2 regions of the Margalitia sp. FSL K6-0131 genome follow, and region 1 is predicted to be linked to the other one. Evidence: riboswitches for the same ligand, from Rfam matches in the RefSeq annotation. Region 1 holds a riboswitch; the other holds the start of a gene.
What was found. A riboswitch is a leader RNA that binds a small molecule or an ion and turns the genes downstream of it on or off. The one in region 1 is predicted to bind lysine.
Positions count from the first base shown of each region.

Region 1 (8,115 bases):
ATCATCCATGTACAGTTCAATTAAACGATTATTAATCGGAAGACCGTTGAAATCCCATGAATTAGGCGAACAGAAATTATCTAAATTAAAAGCTCTAGCCATTCTTTCATCGGATGCCCTTTCATCTGTAGCTTATGGGACAGAGCAAATTTTAATTGTATTAGCTACAATCGGTACTGCAGCCTTTTGGTATAACATTCCAATCGCAGTGGGGGTTTTATTCCTTTTATTGGCGCTAACCCTTTCTTACAGACAAATTATTTTTTCTTATCCACAAGGTGGCGGAGCCTATTTGGTTTCGAAGGAAAATCTCGGGGTAAATCCCGGACTAATTGCAGGCGGATCCTTGCTTGTCGATTATATATTAACGGTTGCCGTTAGTATTTCTTCAGGAACAGATGCCATTACATCTGCTTTTCCTGTCTTACATCCTTACAGCGTAGAAATTGCTATATTTCTTGTTATTTTTATTACCATTTTGAATTTACGAGGACTAACAGAGTCAGCATCTGTGTTAGCCTACCCTGTCTATATATTTGTATTTGCCATTATCCTTTTAATTATTGTGGGTGTATATAGAGTGGCAACAGGGCAAATATCGCCTAATCTGCATCCGCATTTAGGGACACCGGTTGCTGGAATTTCCTTATTCTTGCTGCTTCGTGCTTTTTCATCAGGATGTTCCGCATTAACTGGAGTAGAAGCTATATCGAATGCTATCCCTAACTTTAAGGACCCAGCTCCTAAAAATGCAGCAACGACATTAGCAATGATGGGCGGAATACTGGCAGTACTATTTAGTGGTATTACGTTTTTATCCTACTGGTACGGAATTGGTCCAAAGGCGACAGAAACAGTTGTTTCCCAAATTGCTTCTCATACATTTGGAAGAAATTATGTTTATTACTTTATACAAGCAGTAACAGCCATTATCCTTGTCCTTGCTGCAAATACGGGTTTTTCCGCTTTTCCACAGCTCGCATATAACCTCGCTAGAGATAAATATATGCCAAGGATGTTTACGATGCGGGGAGACCGCTTAGGCTATTCAAATGGAATCATCTTTTTAAGTATTGCTTCTATATTATTAATCATTGGATTTAAAGCAAGAACAGAGCATTTGATTCCGCTTTATGCAGTCGGGGTATTCATTCCGTTTACCTTATCTCAAACCGGGATGATTATTAAATGGATTAAACAAAAGCCAAATGGCTGGATGTTAAAATTAATTATTAATTTAGTTGGTGCCCTTATTTCGTTCCTTGTTTTTGCGATTATTTTTGTTACAAAGTTCCATCAAGTATGGTTTGTTGTCATCTTTTTACCAGCAGTCGTATACCTTTTCCATACTATTAATAAACATTACAAAGCGGTTAGTGAACAATTGCGTTGCTCTCATCCAGTTCTCGAAAAAATTAACGGGAATGTGTTTATTGTTCCAGTTGCCGGTATTACAACTGTTGTAGAACGATCAATTAATTACGCAAAATCGCTTACGGACGAAGTGATTGCAGTTTACGTGGCATTTGATCGGGAAGATGAAAAAAGAATGGAACAAAAATGGGCAGAGTTGAACAATGGAGTGCGATTAGTGACACTTCATTCATCATACCGAAGCATTATATATCCATTATGTAAATTTCTCGAAACCATTCAGTCAAAAGTAGCTGAAAGTGGGTATGTGGTCACTGTTTTAGTACCGCAGTTTATTCCGAAAAAAAGGTGGCATAACATCCTGCATAACCAATCTGCTTTGCTGATCCGAACAAGGCTTCTATGGAGTAAGGATATCGTTGTGGCGACACTACCTTACCATTTTAAAAAGTAGTTCTGTTCAAGTAGAAAACTGAATTGGTTAATTTGACGGACACCAGTTCCGTTATGTGTGACAAAATAGGTTCTTTCCTAAGTTTCGCGGACACAGGTTCCGTTATTTTGTAAAAAAGCAATGAATTCCTAATGTTTTTTCGCAAATAACGGACTCAGTGTCCGCTAAGAGCTTAAATTAGGGTCATTTTGTTAATATAACGGATTCCATGTCCGTTTAATATTATTTTCAGTATTATTAGGGCTACCGGAAATTACCACCATCCCTTTTTCCTATTTTATTCACAAAATCTATTGATTTTTGTCGAATATCCCTTATAATTAATCACTGTACTAATTAAATATTAAAATCCTCATCAGACCGGTGAGGTAGAGGTCGCGACTTTTAATAGTAGGACGGACGAGGTGCAAAGAACACCGAAGACTCCGTTTGAAAGGAATAGTCGCCGAAGTCAAATCATTTTCTTTGAATTATTTGGCTGGGGCTGTCTCCAAATAGGAACAGAACTGTCACGTTTGTTCTTACCAGACAAACGTGTTGTGCTATCTTTCGGAAGGTATGATGCGGGGTATTGTGATAAGCCGTCGATTTTACTTTCGATGGCTTTTTTGATTCCCCACTCCTTCGAAGAAAAGCGCCTTGCCCATCGACGTACGGTTTACGAACCCGCTAATCGATAGGCACCGAAGCTGGAGACATGAAATGCATGGTGACTGACACCCAGAGATGTGGTATCTGGACACCAGCAGTAAATGAAAAGGAGTGACAACTTTGGAAACACATTCATTATCAAATGCAAAACAAGCTAAAAGTGAGCCTCAAACTTTAAAGCGGAGCCTTAAATCACGTCATTTATCGATGATTTCTCTCGGTGGGACAATCGGAACGGGACTTTTCCTTGCAAGTGGAGGAGCTATCCATACCGCGGGTCCAGGAGGAGTTATCGTTGCCTATTTATTAATTGGAATTATGGTTTATTTCTTAATGACCAGTCTGGCGGAAATGGCAGCCTATATGCCAGTCGCCGGTACTTTTAGTACTTATGCCACCAAATTCGTCGATCCTTCTCTCGGATTTGCACTTGGTTGGAATTATTGGTATAACTGGGCGATTACGATTGCCGCGGAATTATCAGCAGCAACCATTATTATGAAATTCTGGTTTCCGCATACTCCATCTATCATTTGGAGTGCAATTTGTTTAATTATCATGTTTTTACTGAACTATCTTTCTGTTAAAGGCTTTGGAGAAGCGGAATTTTGGTTTGCCATTATAAAAGTTATTACCGTTATTGTGTTTATTATTACCGGATTTTTAATGATCTTCGGGATTATGGGAAATAGCCCGGTTGGCTTTAAAAACTTTACAATAGGAGATGCTCCTTTCCATGGAGGATTTATGGCGATGCTTGGAATCTTTATGGCTGCCGGTTTCTCCTTTCAAGGGACAGAGCTTCTGGGAATTGCAGCTGGAGAAAGTGATAATCCTGAGAAAAGTATTCCAAAAGCAGTAAAACAAGTATTTTGGCGAATCCTTCTGTTTTACGTTTTAGCAATTCTTGTCATTGGATTATTAATTCCATACACAGATAAAAGCTTAGCAGATTCTGATGTTACAATGAGTCCATTTACGATTATATTTAATAAAGCCGGGATTGCTTTTGCCGCGTCTGTTATGAATGCTATTATTTTAACTGCCGTATTATCTGCCGGTAACTCAGGAATGTACGCTTCTACACGAATGCTTTGGGACCTAGCACGACAAGGAAAAGCTCCGAAGTTTTTGGCGAAGTTAAACAAAAATGGTGTACCGGTCAATGCTTTAATTGTTACATCTTTAATTGGAACATTAGCTTTCCTTGCTTCCCTTTTCGGAGATGGGGTTGTATACACTTGGTTATTAAATGCTTCCGGGATGTCGGGCTTTATCGCATGGCTTGGAATTGCCATTAGCCATTACCGCTTCCGTAAAGCATATGTAGCACAAGGGCGGGATTTAAAAGAGCTTCCATATCGATCTAAGCTATTTCCATTCGGTCCGATTTTCGCTTTTATTCTATGTGCTATCGTGATCCTTGGACAAAACTATCCTGCCTTTTTAGCCGATAAAATTGATTGGAACGGAATTTTAGTGTCCTATATCGGATTGCCATTATTTATTATTGTGTGGCTCGGCTATAAGTTTACAAAGAAAACGAAAGTAGTTCCGCTTCAGGAATGTGATTTTACGTATAAAAATTAACCATCTTAAGGCCGTCAAATAGACGGTCTTTTTCATTGCTTAAATATTTATTACCACCTTAAAAGAATGGTCTACGTCTGCTTCAGCGCCTATCTTCTAACGATGAACATGACGCTTTCGCTTTTGTTCTGAACAAAAAAATTTCATTACAAATAATAACGAACCCTCTCATTACGAATAGAATTCCCCTATTTATCAAATTCTAATACTACGTTTACTTAGAGGGAGGGGCATAAATTGGCACAAAGACTTACAAGCGCTGAAATTGGCGGACTTTGGTCCACTTATATGAACAGCAGTATGGAGTGGTGCCTAATTACGTATTTTCTCCATCATATTAAGGATTCCGAGATAAAAGCTATTCTCGATCAAGCTTTAGCATCCTCGAATAAAAGATTGCATTATTTGAGAGAACTGTTTACACAAGAAGAAATTCCAATTCCGGATGGATATACCGATCAAGACATTAACTTAGAGGCGCCACCTTTATTTTATGACCCTTTTGCCTTAACCTTTGTGTATTCGCTTAGTAAAATGGACATGGTCTTGTATTCTTTTATCACCACTGATATATGCCGTATAGATATACAGGATTTTTTCACGTCTATTGTAAAAGAAAACACGGATCTTTTAAAGGCCTCCACTTCTTTATTGTTATCAAAGGGGTTATATGATCGGCCGCCAATGATTCCTTATCCTAAAGAGGTTCAATATATCCAAAAGGAATCGTATATAAATGGGTTTATTGGAAAAAAACGTCCTTTAAATGTGGTAGAGATTACAGAAATTTTTTCAAATATTGAACGAAATTATTTCGCCATTTTGCTTTGTACTGGCTTACTCCAAGTAATTAAGGATCCGGAAATTAAAGAGTACTTGAAAAAAGGGAAGGAAATTTCAGAGAAACAAATTAATCTTTTTAACGAAGTTTTAATGAAAGAAGATCTTTTAGGGCTTGTGCCGATAAATATGGAGGTCACGGAATCTACCGAATCACCATTTTCAGATAAGCTTGTCATGACGCTATTTTCCGCACTAAATGCCATTGACATCACCCTTATCGGCCATGCACTTTCCTTATCATTTAGAACAGATTTGTCTGCCCATTATAGTAAATTTATCGCGGAGATCCTTTTATATTCTAAACAGGGGTTTGACATTCTAGTCGACCGTAAATGGTTGGAAAAACCGCCGGGAGCTCCTGATAGAAATAAACTTCAAAAGTCATAAGAAAAGCGCAAGCGCATTGCTCATCGGCGTACGGATTTCGTAGTCTTCGACTGAGATAAAGGAAACACAGTGAGGTAGTTCACGAACAAGTGAAAATAGCACTTCCATTTTCAACTGATGTTGACTTATCGTAGGGAGGAGACGGAGAAATCCGCTAGCCGATAGGCGCTGGAGCTAGACAAGGTTGAATTCGTTCAATAATTTGAATGTTTAAATATTTTGTGCTTTTTTATCCTTAAATAAAAAGAGCAGAGAAAACTCCCTGCTCTTTTTCCATCTGATTAAATATTTCCCGTAGACATCTTTTCCATCTTTACGTGTGGAGTGCTTAACAATTCAATCCATTTCTTAATTGCTGTAATCATGATCACTAAGCCAAGAACGAGCATGATGATAGACAATACACCATTTAGAAGGCTATAACCGGCAGCTGCATGATTTAAGTATACGTTCTTAACCATCCAGTATCCCGCGTAGTTCACTGTTACATATAAATAAGCAAGAGGGATTAAACAAGTCAGCATATATCGCTTCTTATCTGCAATTTTCAAGATAACGGTTGCTCCAACGATTAATCCGATGGAAGCCATTAATTGATTAGAAACTCCGAATAGTGCCCAAACAGATCCGATATCTCCTGAGAAGAGAAGATAACCCCATAAAAGACACGCAACTGCACTAGCAAAAATAGATCCTGGCAACCAATCCGTTTTCTTCAAAGGCTTATAAATTTCACCAAAGAAATCTTGAATTAAATAACGTGCTACACGAGTACCTGAATCGATTGCTGTTAAAATAAATACCGCTTCAAACATAATAACAAATTGGAAGAAGTAGGGCGCTAAATGGGAGAACCAATGAATCTTTGTAAAAATATAAGTCATCCCAACCGCAAGTGTTACAGCCCCTCCTGTACGTCCTTCTAATCCTAAACCAATTTCACTGGCAAGATGCGGCAGCTGTGAAACATGCATTCCTAATGTTTTAAACACTTCCGGTGTAGAGTTAATAGCAAAGTAGTCAGCAGGCTGTAATGCAGTTGCTGCTACTAATGCCATAATCCCCACTACACATTCTACTAACATTGCACCAAAACCAACAACTTTAATATCTGTCCATCGATCAAGCATTTTTGGTGTTGTACCCGAGCCGACAAAGGCATGGAATCCAGAGATAGCGCCACAAGCAATCGTAATGGAGATAAACGGCCATACCGGACCAGCCATTACCGGGCCACCGCCATGGATAAAGTCTGTAAGAGCCGGCATTTTAATCGATGGGTTAATAATAAACACCCCAATGATTAAAGCAGCAAATACACCAATCTTCATGAAGCTGCTCAAATAATCGCGCGGAGCAAGCAATAACCATACTGGTAAAGCGGCAGCAAAGAACGCATAAATAGGTAAAATAATAGCCAATGTTTTTGTATCTAATGTTAAAAAGTCGCCTAATGCTGTTCCTTCTATATATGGACCAACAAACACGCCAACCATGATTAAAATAAACCCTACTGTTGTTGTCAGTTTTAAATTTCCTGTCTTCTTATAAAAGATTCCCACTCCGACTGCAATCGGAATCGTCATACCAACCGAGAAAGTACCCCATGGATTATTTTGCAATGCATTTAACACAACCATCGATAGACCGGCCATCGTAATCGTAATGATAAAAAGCATCGCTAAGCCTGTACAAAATCCGGCAACAGGTCCCATTTCTTCCTTTGCCACTTCTGATAATGATTTCCCTTTTCGGCGCATAGAGGCAAATAATACGACCGCATCATGTACCGCTCCCCCAATAACCGCACCGATCAATAACCAAAGTAAACTAGGCAGGTAGCCGAATTGGGCTGCCAATATCGGCCCAACTAATGGACCAGCAGCAGCAATCGCCGCAAAATGATGACCAAAAGTCACCCATTTATTCGTAGGAACGTAATCTTTTCCGTCATTAAATTCATGTGCTGGTGTCGGTGTTGCATCATTTAACTTTAACACCTTGGCAGCCATAAACGTTCCATATAAACGATAAGCAATCATCAATATACAAATCGATCCTATTACAATTGTAATCGCATTCATTTTATGACACCCCTTTGACTCTTTTATATAACTTATCTACATTTTACGTAATGAAAACGCTGACATTGGCTTTTCACCGTAAAATGCAGAAATATCGGGGTGAAATACAAATTTGCGGATATGAAGTGCACAAAATTTTTGAAAAACTTTGTCTGTTTTTGTTAGAAAAGCGCAAACGAAATGAAGCGAAATCATACAAAGACAAGTCAAAACCCTTTTCCGCTGGGAGAAGATTCAGAAATCCGTTAACTTACTTGTGTATGTACAAGTAAAATCCGAAGCTCCCATGATGCTACTTATTCCGTTAATGAAAAAATTCGAGAAGCATGTCCCTTCCCGAACTTTTTAAAATCCGATTAATTGTTTCAGTTCTTTTGTATATGTTCTGCTGACAGGAACCGATTCCCCATCGTTCATGACTAAATTATACGTAGAATTGAACCAAGGTTGAATCTCCACTATTGCATCTAAATTAACAAGATATCCTCGATGAACCCGGACAATCGATGTGCCTTGCAGCTTTTTCTCGAATGTCACCAAAGAATCACTGGTTTGGTATTTTTGCTTTTCCGTAACAATAATGGTTTTTCCCTCCATTGTACCGATATATAAAATATCTTGAATATGGATAATGATGATTCTCTCATCAACGGTAATCGCCAGTTTATCAGATGGAGTCTTTTTTTCACCAGCTACAGTATCTTTCTCACCATTTTTTAAAGGGAGAAAGCT
Region 1 is NZ_JBBOZS010000001.1:403,700-411,814, reverse strand. It holds gene NSQ59_RS02100 (APC family permease) at 8-1,828, shown strand; lysine riboswitch at 2,190-2,381, shown strand; gene NSQ59_RS02095 (amino acid permease) at 2,600-4,069, shown strand; gene NSQ59_RS02090 (DUF3231 family protein) at 4,307-5,299, shown strand; gene cstA (carbon starvation protein CstA) at 5,581-7,383, opposite strand; gene NSQ59_RS02080 (LytR/AlgR family response regulator transcription factor) at 7,729-8,115, opposite strand, start outside.

Region 2 (8,115 bases), 1.5 Mb from region 1:
CAGTATTCGTTCCATCATTTCGATACATCCTTTCACGTGAATATACGTGCTATTTGTGCCATTGTTTATTCCACCCTCTTAAAGTCCCCTGTGGAATTCACCACTTCCTCCTTTAAGTAAGTCCAATTGGATTGTCTGTATCATCATAAACAATGAACGCCTAGTGTATATTCTCCTTAAATGTTCAGTCCTTCCCTAACCATCTTAAGCTAGTCAGGTACTATGACCTCTGCTGACTTCTGGCTGTTCAATTACCCTTCACAAAGTAAGTTACCGAGTGTGCTCGGCATTTCAGCCAGACCTCCCCAGGTAAGAGTACAGTCTTTCTCCCCATCTATCTGCTTCATTTACTCTGTATCATCTTTGGCAGAAAGGACTTCGTTTTGTTTGGCAAACTCATCCAATGATACCTAGCCTTATATGAAGTTCGTGTCCCTCAGACCGGAGATTTGCCGCCCGCTTCCTTCAGATTCTGCGTCACCACAGACACCCTTGCGTTTAGCTACTGCTACTTCTGCCTTCACAGTTCGGGACTTTCACCCTATAGACTGCACCCATGCTGGGCGCACCAAAAAAGGTCTTCAGTCTGAGACTGAAGACCCTCTGTCTTATTAATCAACCATATTGTCGCTTCCGAAGAAGTTTTTAAACATTTGGAAAGTCGTTGCACGGTTTAGTGCGGCAATGGAAGTTGTTAAAGGAATACCTTTAGGACAAGACTGTACGCAGTTTTGTGAGTTACCGCAATTTGCAAGTCCTCCATCTCCCATAATTGCTTCTAAACGCTCGTCTTTATTCATTGCACCAGTTGGATGGGCATTGAACAGACGTACTTGTGATAATGGAGCAGGTCCAATAAAACTAGATTTGCTGTTTACATTTGGACAAGCTTCTAGACAAACACCGCAAGTCATACATTTAGATAACTCGTAAGCCCATTGGCGTTTTTTCTCTGGCATACGAGGACCTTCCCCAAGGTCATATGTGCCATCGATTGGAATCCATGCTTTAACCTTTTTCAAAGAATCAAACATACGGCTACGATCAACCTGAAGATCACGAACAACAGGGAAAGTACGCATTGGTGCAAGACGAATCGGTTGTTCTAGCTTATCAACAAGAGCTGAACAGGATTGTCTTGGTTTACCGTTAATTACCATTGAGCATGCACCGCAAACCTCTTCCAAACAGTTCATATCCCAAGTTACTGGAGTTGTTTTTTCACCTTTTGCATTGACCGGATTTCGGCGAATTTCCATCAATGATGAAATAACGTTCATATTTGGACGATACGGAAGTACAAATTCCTCCTCATAAGGCGCTGAATCCGGATTATCTTGACGTGTTATGATAAAACGTACCGTTTTTTGTTCACTCATCCTTATTTCTCCTCTTTCTTTTAAGTATTGTCGCGTTCACGAGGCTGTATAAGGGATACATTAATATCCGCAGGAACTACCTTTTATGGATATTAATGTTTTTTTGTATAGTCACGTTCGCGAGGTTTAATTAATGATACATCAACATCCTCATAGCTAAATGTAGGTGCATTGTTCGCTGCATCATATTTAGCTAATGTTGTTTTTAACCAATTTTCATCATCGCGTTTTGGGAAGTCTGGCTTATAATGCGCACCGCGGCTTTCGTTACGGTTTAATGCACCAATCGTAATAACACGTGCAAGCTGTAACATATTTTGTAATTGACGTGTAAACGCTGCAGCTTGATTACTCCATTTTGCAGTATCATTAACATTGATGTTTTTATAGCGTTCCATCAATTCAAGAATTTTGTCATCCGTCTTTTTCAATCTATCATTGTAGCGTACAACCGTAACATTGTCCGTCATCCATTCGCCAAGCTCTTTATGAAGAACATACGCATTTTCAGTACCATTCAAGGATAGAATATTATTCCATTTTTCTTCTTGTTCTTTTACTGCATTATCAAAGATTGAAGAAGACAAGCCATCTGTGCTAGTTTCTAAACCTTCTATATAATTAACTGCTTCTGGACCTGCCACCATACCACCATAAATAGCTGATAATAAAGAGTTAGCACCTAAGCGGTTGGCACCATGTTGTGAGTAGTCACACTCTCCGCAAGCAAATAAACCTTCAATATTAGTATGCTGTTTGTAATCAACCCATAATCCACCCATAGAATAATGAACTGCTGGGAATATTTTCATTGGTACTTTATGTGGATCTTCTCCAACAAATTTTTCATAAATTTCAATGATACCACCAAGTTTTACGTCTAATTCATGCGGATCTTTATGGGAAAGATCAAGATAAACCATATTTTCACCATTAATTCCAAGCTTCATATCAACACACACATTAAAAATTTCACGTGTTGCAATATCACGTGGAACAAGATTTCCGTATGCAGGATATTTTTCTTCAAGGAAGTACCAAGGCTTACCGTCTTTATATGTCCAAATACGTCCGCCTTCACCGCGTGCTGATTCACTCATAAGGCGAAGTTTATCATCACCAGGAATTGCAGTTGGATGAATTTGAATAAATTCACCATTTGCATAAGTTGCACCTTGTTGATAAACAATCGATGCAGCAGAACCAGTATTAATAATAGAGTTTGTAGATTTTCCGAAAATAATACCAGGTCCACCAGAAGCCATAATTACAGCATCTGCTTCAAATGCTCGAATTTCCATCGAAGTTAAGTTTTGCGCTACAATACCGCGGCAAACTCCTGCATCATCTCTGATAATTCCAAGGAATTCCCAGCCTTCAAACTTATTTACAAGTCCCGCAACCTCATGGCGACGTACTTGTTCGTCAAGTGCATATAATAGCTGTTGACCAGTTGTAGCACCCGCAAATGCAGTACGGTGATGCTGAGTACCCCCAAAACGTCTGAAATCCAATAAACCTTCTGGTGTACGGTTAAACATAACTCCCATACGGTCAAATAAATGGATGATTCCTGGTGCTGCATCACACATTGCTTTAACAGGAGGTTGATTTGCTAAAAAGTCTCCTCCGTACACGGTGTCATCAAAATGGATCCAAGGCGAATCTCCTTCACCTTTAGTATTAACCGCACCATTTATTCCACCTTGTGCACACACAGAGTGAGAACGTTTCACTGGTACGACAGAAAACAAATCTACTTTTTTTCCTGCTTCCGCTATTTTAATAGTTGACATCAAGCCGGCTAACCCGCCGCCGACTACGATGATTTTTCCCTTACTCATCGTGACTCACTCCTTTTTAAAACTACAAAACCAATATTGAGATCCCCGCTGGAATTCTGTACATCAGAAGATCACAGGGAGATCCGCATTCATGAAAACTTAAAAATTATTTGTTAGACACGAAAACATCCTAACAAATTTGTGGCTCCGTTCCTTTTTTCCTTAAGCAAACCATCCTGGATATGCAAAAGCGAATAATGCACGTAAACCGATGATAGTCAATACCACAAACACTACTAACATTACATATGACGAAATTTGTTGTGAACGTGGTGATTGAGTAATTCCCCAGCTTACACAGAATGACCATAATCCATTTGAGAAATGGAAAATTGTTGCAACTACTCCGATTATGTACCAAATAAACATAGCTGGATTTGACAAGATGTTTTCCATTAATTGGAAATCAAGTGTTTCTTGACCTAATGCAACTTTAATTCGAGTTTCATACACGTGCCATACAAGAAAAATAAACACGATGATACCTGAAATTCGTTGCAAAAGAAACATCCAGTTTCGGAAAAATCCTAGTCTGCTCACATTATTTTTTGCTGTAAATGCAATATAAAAACCATAAATTGCGTGAAACAGCAGTGGTAAATAAATTAGAAAAATTTCAAGGAAAATTAGGAATGGCAGACTTTCCATAAATGAAACTGCATGGTTAAATGATGCTTGACCATGTGTTGCAAAATGGTTCACTACTAAGTGGACAACCAAGAAGGCACCAATTGGAATGACACCAAGCAATGAATGTAATCTGCGGTTTAAAAATTCACGATTTCCGGCCACAATTTACCCCCCTTAGATTAGAGCGTGCATAGCAAAACATGCTAATTAAAATATAGCATTTTTATTTTTCCTTACTATGCATCAAATTTTATGCTTTTATGTGACATACCCATTTTACTCCCCCTTAGATTAAGCGTCAAGGAAACGTATACAGAAAATAGTCGAAAGATGTCCATAATGTTTGACCTTTTTGCACATATAATTTTATGAATGTTTCATTAAATCTGAATAACAAAATGCAATATTTGGTTACGATTTTGTAAAATTTTTTTATCAAACTGACCTCTATTTTTGTATATAATATCCTTATGGTAAAACGTTTTTGCATTAATTGTTGCTTTCGTCATTATTTATAAATCGTAACATGGCTTGGTGTCGGGGCGTCTTTTCTTATAGATTTTTCCATTTTTTAACTTAATTACGGTTGTAACCAAGACCTTTCGTATACAAAAGCAACAAAGTTTAAGAAAAGAGCCTTATAGAAAGAGGGGAATAACTTGAGAGCGTCATTACAAATTGAAGAAGATAGCATGGAGAATACCGAACAGCTTACAATCCCTGCCTTTGGCTATGAACTAATCAGAGAAGTGTTAATACCTGAATTACTTGGAAAGGAAACACCTGAAATCTTATATTGGGCAGGAAAGCATCTTGCAAGAAAGTTTCCTTTAGTATCAATGGATGAAGTTATTTCTTTTTTCGAAGAAGCAGGTTGGGGTTATTTACAAATCCTGAAACAAGATAAGCATGGCATGGAATTAGAAATCACAAGCCCGCTTATTACAAGACAATTGAAATTAAAAACAGACGGATGTTATAAACTTGAAGCCGGGTTTTTAGCGGAACAAATTCAAGCACAAAAAAAAGTAAGAACAGAAGCTTATGAAGAGGTCATGAAAAAAACGCAGGTCATTCGTATAATTCTTCGTTGGGATATAAAGGATACTATTATGAATGGGTAATTTCGAATTCAAAAAAAAAAGCCTGATATAGGCTTTTTTTTCTGGGCAATTTTTTTATTATACTTGTTGCTCCACCACATCTAATCCAAATGCTGTATGAAGAAGTTGAGCTGCTCTTACCATATAAGATTCTTCCAAAACAGTAGAAACTTTAATTTCAGATGTACTCACCATTCTTATTTGAATTTCATTCTTTGTTAAACAATCAAACATTTTTGCTGCAACACCTGGATTTGAAATCATCCCCGAGCCCACAATCGAAACCTTTGCAAGTCCGGATTCATATTCAAAATGATCAAAGCATAGTTCGTCTTGTTTCGACTCTAATAATTGAATAGTATCCCGTAAATCTTCGTGCTTGATTGTGAAAGACAGATATGGATTTTCTCCATCTGTTTGGTTTTGAATAATAATATCTACATTAATATTGTTGTTTGCGAGTGTCGTAAAAATACCAGATAGATTTGTTAATTTATCTTTCAAACCGAAAACTGTTATTCTTGTGATTTCATCTTCAAAAGCAACTCCGCGTACAATTAAGCTTTTTTCCACCTGAACTTCCTCCTCAATAAACGTTCCATCTTCATTAACCATGCTTGAACACACTTCCAATGGCACATTGTAATTTTTAGCAAACTCTACTGCCCTGGAATGTAGCACACCTGCTCCCAAATTGGAGAGTTCCAACATTTCATCGTACGAAATAGCACCAAGCTTTCTTGCAGTAGGAATATAACGAGGGTCAGAAGTAAAAACACCCGTCACATCGGTGTAAATCATACATTTATCAGCATGAAGTGCAGCTGCTAATGCTACCGCAGTTGTATCAGATCCACCCCTGCCAAGTGTGGTAATTTCGTTATTTTCACTAACCCCTTGAAAACCTGCTACAACAATGATGCGATTTGCAATCAGGTGGTGCCTAATATTTGTTTGATCAATGTTTAATATCCTTGCGTTACTATGTACATTTTCCGTTAGTATTCCAGCCTGCCATCCGGTCAATGAAACAGCTTCAAACCCCGCTTCCGCTAACGCTATAGATAATAATGAAATGGTTACTTGCTCTCCAGTTGATAAAAGCATATCCATTTCACGCTTGCTTGGGTAAGGAGAGAGTTCCTTAGCAAGTGAAACAAGCTGATCCGTTGTTTTTCCCATTGCTGATACAACGACAACCACATCATTTCCTTTCTTTTTTTCTGCTATAACTCTTTTTGCCGTATTTTTAATTCTTTCAATCGTTCCGACAGATGTTCCGCCAAATTTTTGTACAACTAGCCCCAATCTTTTCGCCCGCTTTCCAATTATTATCTGTGCCATTCTAATTGCTTTCTTCGCAGAACTAAAAAAGAGCAATGAGAAAGATATCTCATTGCTCTAGTGAATACGTAAAAAATAATACGACAATCACAACCGCGAGATAGCTCTCCAAGATGCTCACACATCTTGACAATCCTGCATTTATTCAATGCAGAACCAGCAGAAACTGAAATGAGCCAATTTCCACTTCGGCAAAACTTCCTTTCATAGCTTTTCATTGAAACTCATTCTTCTCCAAGCTCTTACTAATAAGTTTTGCTCCTCTATCACTTTTATTATGAAGGTGATAAATGATTTAATTTTTTAAAATTATATCACAACCATTATTTTTTGACTATACTAACTTTCTAGTCTTTCTTTCAAAATTTCCGCTACATTATGTGGAATTCCAAGTTCAATAAATTCTTCCAAAGGAGCTTCCTTCATTTTCTTAATAGACCCAAAATGGCGAAGCAGCAATTTTTTTCGTTTTTCCCCGATTCCAGGGATATCATCCAGTGATGATTGAAAAGCAGATTTCCCTCTTAGCTGACGGTGGAAGGTAAGAGCAAATCTATGGACTTCATCCTGAATTCTTTGCAGCAAGTAAAATTCTTGGCTGTTTCTTCCTAATGGCACGATTTCCAGCGGGTTTCCGTACAACAGCTGTGAGGTTCGATGCTTTTCATCCTTTGCTAAGCCAGCAACAGGTATATCAAGACCCAGTTCATTTTCTAAAATATCCTTTGCTGCATCTATTTGTCCTTTTCCTCCATCAATAATAATTAAATCAGCTAAAGGCAGGCCTTCCTTTAAAACTCTGGTATATCTTCTTCTAATTACTTCACGCATAGACTCATAATCATCAGGTCCTTTAACGGTTTTAATTTTATACTTTCGATACTCTTTCTTTTCCGGTTTGCCATCAATAAAGACAATCATTGCTGATACAGGATCTGTCCCTTGTATATTGGAATTATCAAATGCCTCGATGCGATGAGGTGTATAAATACCCATTTCTCTCCCTAATGACTCGACTGCCTTAATGGTTCTATCTTCATCTTTTTCTATCAAGGCAAATTTCTCTTTTAAGGCAATAGCCGCATTTTTTTCTGCTAATTTTACTAAATCTTTTTTCGGCCCAATTTTTGGCTGTATCGTTTTCACCTCTAGCAATTGCTCTGCAAGCTCTTTATCCACTTCTTTAGGAATTAAAATTTCCTTCGGTTTAAAATGATTCGGAAGTAGATAAAACTGTCCGATAAATGTTAAAAATTCTTCTTCTGGCTCATCATAGGTTGGAAACAGCGAAACATCCCTTTCAATTAGTTTCCCTTGCCTGATAAAAAAGACCTGAACACACATCCAGCCTTTATCTACTGAATAACCAAATACATCTCTATCTGTAAAATCGGTCATCGTTATTTTTTGTTTTTCCATGGTTGTTTCTATATGGGTAATTTGATCACGATACTCTTTCGCTCTTTCAAATTCTAGATTTTCGGCGGCCTGCTCCATTTTTTTCGTTAATTCCACTTTTATTTCCCGATATCCGCCGTTTAGAAATCTACTAATATCATCGACCATTTTTTGATAGGTTTCTTCCTTCACTTCATTTACACATGGTGCCAGACACTGCCCCAAATGGTAATATAAGCAAACACGGTCCGGAAGTGTGGTGCATTTTCGTAATGGATAAATTCTGTCCAATAATTTTTTCGTTTCATTGGCTGCCTGTACATTTGGATATGGGCCAAAATATTTTCCCTTATCCTTTTTTACTTTCCTGGTAGTAATTAAACGGGGATGTCGTTCATTGGTTAATTTAATGTATGG
Region 2 is NZ_JBBOZS010000001.1:1,902,701-1,910,815, reverse strand. It holds gene ltrA (group II intron reverse transcriptase/maturase) at 1-18, opposite strand, end outside; gene sdhB (succinate dehydrogenase iron-sulfur subunit) at 612-1,379, opposite strand; gene sdhA (succinate dehydrogenase flavoprotein subunit) at 1,472-3,223, opposite strand; gene NSQ59_RS09205 (succinate dehydrogenase cytochrome b558 subunit) at 3,386-4,015, opposite strand; gene NSQ59_RS09200 (YslB family protein) at 4,513-4,977, shown strand; gene NSQ59_RS09195 (aspartate kinase) at 5,035-6,264, opposite strand; lysine riboswitch at 6,394-6,574, opposite strand; gene uvrC (excinuclease ABC subunit UvrC) at 6,640-8,115, opposite strand, start outside.
Region 2: it holds a riboswitch for lysine, as region 1 does, so the genes downstream of both, NSQ59_RS09195 (aspartate kinase) here and NSQ59_RS02095 (amino acid permease) in region 1, are expected to answer to the same signal.